2 regions of the Streptomyces sp. NPDC093510 genome follow, and region 1 is predicted to be linked to the other one. Evidence: riboswitches for the same ligand, from Rfam matches in the RefSeq annotation. Region 1 holds a riboswitch; the other holds the start of a gene.
What was found. Region 1 has a riboswitch for glycine ahead of gcvP (aminomethyl-transferring glycine dehydrogenase). Riboswitches for the same ligand answer to the same signal wherever they lie in the genome.

Region 1 (4,204 bases):
GACACGTACGACGTGGACATCCACGACAGGGTGCGGGTCAGGGCGGAGGTCGCGCGGCTCGCCGAGCGGTGTGTGCAGCGGCTGCGGGCGGCGGGGCACTCGGGGCGGACCATCGTGCTGAAGGTGCGGAGGTTCGACTTCTCGACGCTGACGCGGTCCGAGACGCTGAGAGGGCCCACGGACGACCCTGGAGTGGTGCGGGAGGCCGCCGCTCGGCTGCTGGAGGCCGTGGACACCACGGGAGGGGTGCGGCTGCTCGGAGTGGGCGTCACGGGCCTGGCGGACTACACGCAGGAGGACCTGTTCGCGCAGGCTCAGGCTCAGGCGGCCGAGGAGACGGGGGCGGCGCCGGCCGCAGGTGAGGGGGTGGCCGGGGGCGAGGGCGGCGATGTCGTGGCCGGGGAGGCGGCCGCGGGGGGCCCGGAGAAGGAGCGGGCCGAGGAGCCGGTGGTGCCGGTCGAGCGGCGGTGGGCGGCCGGGCACGATGTGCGGCATGCCGAGTACGGGCACGGCTGGGTGCAGGGGAGCGGCCTCGGCCGGGTGACGGTGCGCTTCGAGACGCCGTACTCGGCGCCGGGACGGGTGCGGACGTTCCGGACGGACGACCCTGACCTGGAGCCGGCGGAGCCGTTGCCGTTGGTCGCCGCGGGGGCGCGGCGCGAGAAGGGCGCGGCAGCGGGGCTCGAGACGGTGTCCGGCGCGGCTGGGGTGGTGGTGGAGGACGTGGGGTGAGGCCCGCGGCCGGCGGGTCAGGGGGCTTCCGTGCCCGCGATCCGGCCGAAGTCCTGGTCCGGGGGAGGGGCGGGACGCGGGTCCCGCGGGGGTGCCATGTCCAGGCCGTAGTGGTGGTAGAGCTGGAGTTCCTGCTCGGGGGAGAGGTGGCGGCCCACTCCGAAGTCCGGGGCGTCCTTGATCAGGGCGCGGTCGAAGGGGATGTGCAGGGTGCCGTCCTCGACCAGCTCGCTCGGCTCCAGCGGGACGAAGGCGTCGCGGCTGAACAGGCCGGTGCGTATGGCGGCCCACTCCGGGGCGCCGGTGGCGTCGTCGAGGTAGACCTCGTCGATCGTGCCGATCTTGGTCCCGTTCCGGTCGAACGCCTTGCGGCCGATCAGGTTGCGCGGATCGATATCGGTCTGCACGGGCCCTCCAGCTGGTCGCGGCTTGTCGAAAACGGGCGTAACTCATCTTTAATCATTCGTAGTCACTACGAAAGAGCACTTCGGGGCAGGTGGCCACTCGAGGGAACGGCCGAGGTCCTCGCTGGTAGGCTGGCGCTTGGCTGCTGACCCCGTGCGGGAGAGCTCTCCGGACCACGCTTCCGGAGGCGCCGAAGGAGCAAATCCTCCCCGGAATCTCTCAGGCACACGTACCGCACGGACGAGGTCACTCTGGAAAGCAGGGCGGGCGTCGGGCGGGCACGTTCGGAACCCTTCCTCACCGACGGTGAAAGCAGATCTGTCGACAGACGGGTCTGTGAAGCTCTCAGGTTGAGATGACAGAGGGGGAGGCCGTCCGGGTACCCGCGCCGTGGTACCCCTCGCAGGTCGTGCAGACCAGGAGGCCTCCGCAATGACTGCCACCAATCGCATCCCGCTCTCCGAGCTCGAGCAGGGCATCCCCTTCGAGCAGCGGCACATCGGGCCCGATGCGGAAGCGCGGGCCAAGATGCTCGCCCAGGTCGGGTACGGCTCGCTCGACGAGCTGACGGCCGCCGCGGTGCCGGATGTGATCAAGAACGCCGAGGCGCTGAAGCTGCCCGGCGCGCGCTCCGAGGCCGAGGTGCTCGCCGAGCTGCGCTCCCTCGCCGACCGGAACCAGGTCCTCGACTCCATGATCGGACTCGGGTACTACGGCACCTTCACGCCGCCGGTCGTCCTGCGGAACGTGATGGAGAACCCGGCCTGGTACACGGCCTACACGCCGTACCAGCCCGAGATCTCGCAGGGCCGCCTCGAGGCGCTGCTCAACTTCCAGACCATGGTCGCCGAGCTGACCGGCCTGCCCACCTCCGGGGCCTCGCTCCTCGACGAGGGCACCGCGGCCGCCGAGGCCATGGCGCTCTCGCGCCGCATGGGCAAGGTCAAGAACGGCGTGTTCGTCGTGGACGCCGACGCTCTGCCGCAGACCATCGCCGTCATACAGACCCGCGCCGAGCCCACCGGCGTCGAGGTCGTCGTCGCCGACCTGAGCGAGGGCCTGCCCGCCGAGGTCGCCGAGCGCGGTGTCGTCGGCGTGCTCGTCCAGTACCCGGGCGCCTCCGGTGCCGTACGCGACATCAAGCCGCTCATCGACCAGGCGCACGAGCTCGGTGCGGTCGTCACCGTCGCCGCCGACCTGCTCGCCCTGACGCTGCTCACCTCGCCCGGCGAGCTCGGCGCCGACATCGCCGTCGGAACGACGCAGCGCTTCGGCGTACCGATGGGCTTCGGCGGCCCGCACGCCGGTTACATGGCGGTCCGCGAGAAGTTCGCCCGCAGCCTGCCCGGACGGCTCGTCGGTGTCTCCGTCGATGCCGACGGCAACAAGGCCTACCGGCTCGCGCTGCAGACCCGCGAGCAGCACATCCGCCGTGAGAAGGCCACCAGCAACATCTGTACCGCTCAGGTGCTGCTCGCCGTCATGGCCGGAATGTACGCCGTCTACCACGGGCCCGAGGGCCTGAAGGCCATCGCGCGGCGCACCCACCGGTACGCGACGCTCCTCGCGGCCGGGCTCACCGCCGGTGGCGTCGAGGTCGTCCACGGCGCGTACTTCGACACGCTGACCGTGCGCGCGCCGGGCAAGGCCGAGCAGCTCGTCGCCGCCGCCCGCGAAGGCGGCGTGAACATCCACCTGGTCGACGCCGACCACGTCTCCCTCGCCTGCGACGAGACCACCACGCGGTCGCAGCTGACCGCCGTGTGGGGCGCGTTCGGCGTCCAGGCCGATGTCGACGCGCTCGACGCGGCCGTCGCGGACACCCTGCCCGAGGGCCTGCTGCGCGGCGACGACTACCTGACGCACCCGGTCTTCCACCAGTACCGGTCCGAGACGTCGATGCTGCGCTACCTGCGCAGGCTCGCCGACCGTGACTACGCGCTGGACCGCGGCATGATCCCGTTGGGCTCCTGCACCATGAAGCTCAACGCGACCACCGAGATGGAGCCGGTGACCTGGCCCGAGTTCGGGCAGCTGCACCCCTTCGCGCCCGCCCAGCAGGCCCAGGGCTACCTCACGCTCATCCGTGAGCTGGAGGAGCGGCTCGCCGAGGTCACCGGGTACGACAAGGTCTCCCTGCAGCCCAACGCCGGGTCGCAGGGCGAGCTCGCGGGTCTGCTGGCGGTCCGCGGCTACCACCGGGCCAACGGCGACGAGCAGCGCACCGTCTGCCTCATCCCGTCGTCCGCGCACGGCACGAACGCCGCGAGCGCCGTCATGGCCGGCATGAAGGTCGTCGTCGTGAAGACCGCGGACGACGGTGAGATCGACGTCGAGGACCTGCGCGCCAAGATCGAGAAGCATCGCGACGAGCTCTCCGTGCTGATGATCACGTACCCCTCGACGCACGGCGTCTTCGAGGAGCACGTGGCCGACATCTGTGCGTCGGTGCACGAGGCCGGCGGCCAGGTGTACGTGGACGGGGCCAACCTCAACGCCCTGGTGGGTCTCGCCAAGCCGGGCCACTTCGGCGGCGACGTCTCGCACCTGAACCTGCACAAGACCTTCTGCATCCCGCACGGCGGCGGTGGCCCCGGCGTCGGCCCGGTCGGTGTGCGCGAGCACCTCGCGCCGTACCTGCCCAACCACCCGCTGCAGCCCGCGGCGGGTCCCGAGACCGGGGTCGGCCCGATCTCCGCGGCGCCGTGGGGTTCCGCCGGCATCCTGCCGATCTCCTGGTCGTACGTGCGTCTCATGGGCGGCGAGGGCCTCAAGCGCGCCACCCAGGTCGCGGTGCTCTCCGCCAACTACATCGCCAAGCGCCTCGAGCCGCACTACCCGGTGCTCTACACCGGCCCGGCCGGCCTCGTCGCGCACGAGTGCATCGTCGATCTGCGGCCGCTCAGCAAGGCGACCGGCGTCAGCGTCGACGACATCGCCAAGCGGCTCATCGACTACGGCTTCCACGCGCCGACCATGTCGTTCCCCGTCGCCGGCACCCTGATGATCGAGCCGACGGAGAGCGAGGACCTGGTCGAGATCGACCGGTTCTGCGAGGCGATGATCG
Region 2 (4,204 bases), on a different contig from region 1:
GGCCTGGCCGTGCCAGAGCAGCATCCACACCTGGTCGGCGGCGAGGGCGCGCAGCAGTGCCTCGTACGCGTCGTAACGCCCCGGCGTCACCTGGCGCAGCAACTGCTCCAACTGCCCGGTCGTGCCCGACGCACTCACCCGTAACCGCTCCTTCTTGACGAACTCGACGGCCCGAGGAACGGACCCGGAGAATGCAACCAGCTTAAGCGTCGATCCGGTGGTAGAACGGCCGCACCTGCGCGCGCAGCCAGTCGCCCACCGGGTCCTGGGCCACGTCGAGCAGCACGAGGTTCACCGGCCACGGCGCCGGGACCTGGCCGAGGGCGCGGCCGAGGGCCTCCATGGGGAGCTCGCGGGCGTTTCCGTCCCAGGTGGACAGCTCGACGCCGACGAAGAGGGACGGGTCGTCCGTCTCGATGTCGGCCAGGCAGCGGCGCGCCGTGAGCACCACGCCCGTCGCCTCGAACTCGCGGCCCGCGGCGGCCAGGAAGTCCACCGGATCGTGCTGCCAGTCCGGTTCGTAGAGGCGCACGCGGCCTCCGGTGGCGGGTCCGTCGAGCGGGGTGCGGCCGGCCCGGCAGAGCTCGGCGACGGCGGGCGGCGGCAGCGGGACGCCGACGGTGCCGTCCGGGTTCAGCGCGATGCCCAGCTGCGGCGGCAGGCCCCTGGCGAACTCGACGGCGGGCGCCACGGTGCAGCCCATCCGGTCGGCCGCGTCGCCGACGGCCTGGCGGAACTGCTGCTCGGAGCTGAAGACGGGGACGTACGCCTGGCCCTCGATCTCCAGGGTCGGCAGGTCCAGGGTGCCGCTGTCGGGGCCGCCGCCGTTCGGCAGCGGGATCCAGACGTGGCTGCGGCCGAGCACCTCCACGATCCGGGCGCCCGCCGACGGCGTGGGTGCGCCGCCGAGCGAGGCCGCGAGGACCTCCTCCAGTTCGTTGCCCGGCCATCCGCCGTACGGATGGGCATGTGCCTGCGCCGGAAAGTCCATCTGTCCAACCCCTGCTCGCGACCGCTCTGCCTGCGGCTCGAAACCCTAACGCCGGCCGGCTCAGCGGTCGAAGGCGATCATCCGCAGCACCTGTGCCGCCGCGCGGTCGAGGAGCACCGCGGAGTGGCAGCCGCGCGGCAGGTCGCCGCGCTCGGTGGCGCCGACAAGCCGGCCGACCGTCCTGCGGTGCCGGGTGAACGCGTACCGGGAGACGCCTCTGCCGCGCTCGCGCTGGCCCTGGAGTGCCGTGTCCTCGGGGACGTCGAGGAGCAGCAGGTGCAGGGCGGTGCCGCGGCGGGCGGCCTCGCGGGCGAGCCAGCGGCGCACCCACGCCTGGGTGCCGCAGTCGTGCACGACGACGCTCGCGCCGGAGCGCAGGGTGCGGCGCAGGCCCGCGTAGTGCGCGAGGCGGACCAGGGGGCGGTAGGCCGCGTAGGGCAGCAGGGCAGGCATGCGGCGGGCCCAGCGGTCGCGGGTGTCCTGGGAGTCGATGCGCGGGCTGGTGACGGCCTGCCGCATCAGCGTCGACTTCCCGCCGCCGGGCAGCCCGGAGACGACGACCAGGTCGCCCTCGCCGAAGGTGAGGCGGTGCGGGCTGCGGCCGGCCCGGTGCCGCAGGTCGCGGACGACGGCTATGGGGAGCCGGCCGCAGCTCTCCGCGGCCGGGGCGACGGTCTGCTCGGGCAGCGCCACCCCTGTTGTCGTGGCAAAGACACTGGTCCTGCTGCGCACCGTGATCGGCCTCCCCGTAGCTGTCACGTACTGCTTCCCCAGCAAGTGTAAAGAGAAGGTAATGCGGCACAAGGGCATTCCGGGGCCGTGGCGCCCGTGACCGTCCACGGGTCCCCCTGGACAGGGTCGCGTGCAATGATGTGCCCGCCAACTCCATACCGGCCGTTTGAATCCGCGCGGGAGAGTTCCCGGTGGCCGTCGCTTGACGCACCGGGGCGCCGAAGGAGCAAGTCCCTCCCTTGAATCTCTCAGGCCCCGTACCGCGCGGGCGAGGCACATCTGAAAAGCGGGCCGCCCCCGGCGGTCCCACCCAAGGTGCAAGCCGGACGTCTCGCACAGCGAGACACTCCCGGCGAACCTCTCAGGTTCCGATGACAGATGGGGAGGATCGACCTCGCCCGTCATGCCCTGGGAGTTCCCTTCATGAGCACTGCCCCCCGTCTCACCGCCCTCGATGCCGTGCATCGATCGCTCGGCGCGACCATGACCGACTTCGCGGGCTGGGACATGCCGCTGCGGTACGCCAGTGAGCGCGACGAGCACAACGCCGTGCGCACCAAGGCCGGTCTCTTCGACCTGTCGCACATGGGTGAGATCACGGTCACAGGCCCGGAGGCCGTCGACTTCCTGAACTTCTCGCTGGTCGGCAACATCGGCTCCATCGGTGTCGGCCGCGCCCGCTACACGATGATCGTCGACGAGGACGGCGGCATCCTGGACGACCTGATCGTGTACCGCCTCGGCGAGGCGGAGGCCCCCGAGTACATGGTGGTCGCCAACGCCTCCAACGCCCAGAACGTGCTCAACGAGCTGAGCAACCGCGTCGAGGAGTTCGACGCCGAGGTCCGCGACGACCGCGAGGCGTACGCGCTCCTCGCCGTCCAGGGTCCCGAGTCCCCCCGCATCCTGAAGTCAGTCACGGACGCGGACCTGGACAACCTGAAGTACTACGCGGGCCTGCCCGGCACCGTCGCGGGCGTCTCCGCGCTGATCGCCCGCACGGGCTACACCGGCGAGGACGGCTTCGAGCTCTTCGTCTCCCCCGGTGACGCGGAGAAGCTGTGGAACGCGCTGATGGAGGCGGGCACGCCCGTCGGCATGGTGCCGGCCGGCCTCTCCTGCCGCGACACGCTGCGCCTGGAGGCGGGCATGCCGCTGTACGGGCACGAGCTGACCGCCGGGCTTACGCCGTTCGACGCGGGCCTCGGCCGGGTGGTCAAGTTCGAGAAGACCTGGCAGAACGAGCAGTCGGACTCCTTCGTGGGGCGCGCGGCCCTGGCCGCCGCCGCCGAGCGCGCCGAGACCGCCCCGCCCCGCAAGCTGGTCGGCCTGATCGCCGAGGGCCGCCGGGTGCCGCGCGCGGGCTTCTCCGTGGTCGCCGACGGCAAGGTCATCGGCGAGGTCACCTCGGGCGCCCCGTCCCCGACGCTGGGCAAGCCGATCGCGATGGCGTACGTGGACGCGGAGCACGCGGCCCCCGGTACCCAAGGGGTCGGCGTGGACATCCGCGGCACCCACGAGCCGTACGAGGTCGTGGCGCTGCCGTTCTACAAGCGCCAGAAGTGATCCCCCGCACATCTTCCCCGTTCCGCAGCACCCACCCGCGTACAGGAGAATTCAGGTCATGAGCAACCCCCAGCAGCTGCGTTACAGCAAGGAGCACGAGTGGCTGTCGGCCACCGAGGACGGTGTGGCGACGGTCGGCATCACGGAGCACGCGGCCAACGCGCTCGGTGACGTCGTCTTCGCCCAGCTGCCCGAGGTCGGTGACACGCTGATCGCGGGCGAGTCCTGCGGCGAGCTGGAGTCGACGAAGTCGGTCAGCGACCTCTACTCCCCGGTGAACGGCGAGGTCGTCGCCGCCAACCAGGAGGTCGTCGACGACCCTTCGCTGGTCAACTCCGCCCCGTTCGAGGGCGGTTGGCTGTTCAAGGTGCGCATCACGGACGAGCCGGACGACCTGCTCTCCGCCGATGAGTACACCGCCTTCACCGCCGGCTGACCCATACCGATAGGGATCGTGTGATGTCGCTTCTGAACACCCCTCTCCACGAGCTGGACCCGGACGTCGCCGCCGCCGTCGACGCCGAGCTCCACCGCCAGCAGTCCACCCTCGAAATGATCGCCTCGGAGAACTTCGCTCCGGTCGCCGTCATGGAGGCCCAGGGCACCGTCCTCACCAACAAGTACGCCGAGGGCTACCCCGGCCGCCGTTACTACGGCGGCTGCGAGCACGTGGACGTGACCGAGCAGATCGCGATCGACCGCATCAAGGACCTGTTCGGCGCCGAGTACGCCAACGTCCAGCCGCACTCCGGCGCCTCCGCCAACCAGGCGGCCCTCTTCGCGATCGCCCAGCCCGGCGACACGATCCTCGGCCTCGACCTGGCGCACGGCGGCCACCTCACCCACGGCATGCGCCTGAACTTCTCCGGCAAGCAGTTCAACGTGGTCGCCTACCACGTGGACGAGGCCGGCCTG

Region 2: linked by a shared signal. The riboswitch ahead of gcvT (glycine cleavage system aminomethyltransferase GcvT) and the one ahead of gcvP (aminomethyl-transferring glycine dehydrogenase) in region 1 are both predicted to bind glycine.

The regions. Positions count from the first base shown of each region.
Region 1 covers NZ_JBFBEE010000021.1:9,567-13,770, forward strand. Annotated here, with positions in the region: gene AB0N81_RS29815 (DNA polymerase IV) at 1-732, shown strand, start outside; gene AB0N81_RS29820 (PRC-barrel domain-containing protein) at 750-1,139, opposite strand; glycine riboswitch at 1,284-1,382, shown strand; gene gcvP (aminomethyl-transferring glycine dehydrogenase) at 1,570-4,204, shown strand, end outside.
Region 2 covers NZ_JBFBEE010000016.1:163,698-167,901, forward strand. Annotated here, with positions in the region: gene AB0N81_RS26115 (enhanced serine sensitivity protein SseB C-terminal domain-containing protein) at 1-138, opposite strand, end outside; gene AB0N81_RS26120 (enhanced serine sensitivity protein SseB) at 203-991, opposite strand; gene AB0N81_RS26125 (AAA family ATPase) at 1,052-1,729, opposite strand; glycine riboswitch at 1,891-1,996, shown strand; gene gcvT (glycine cleavage system aminomethyltransferase GcvT) at 2,147-3,289, shown strand; gene gcvH (glycine cleavage system protein GcvH) at 3,348-3,725, shown strand; gene glyA (serine hydroxymethyltransferase) at 3,749-4,204, shown strand, end outside.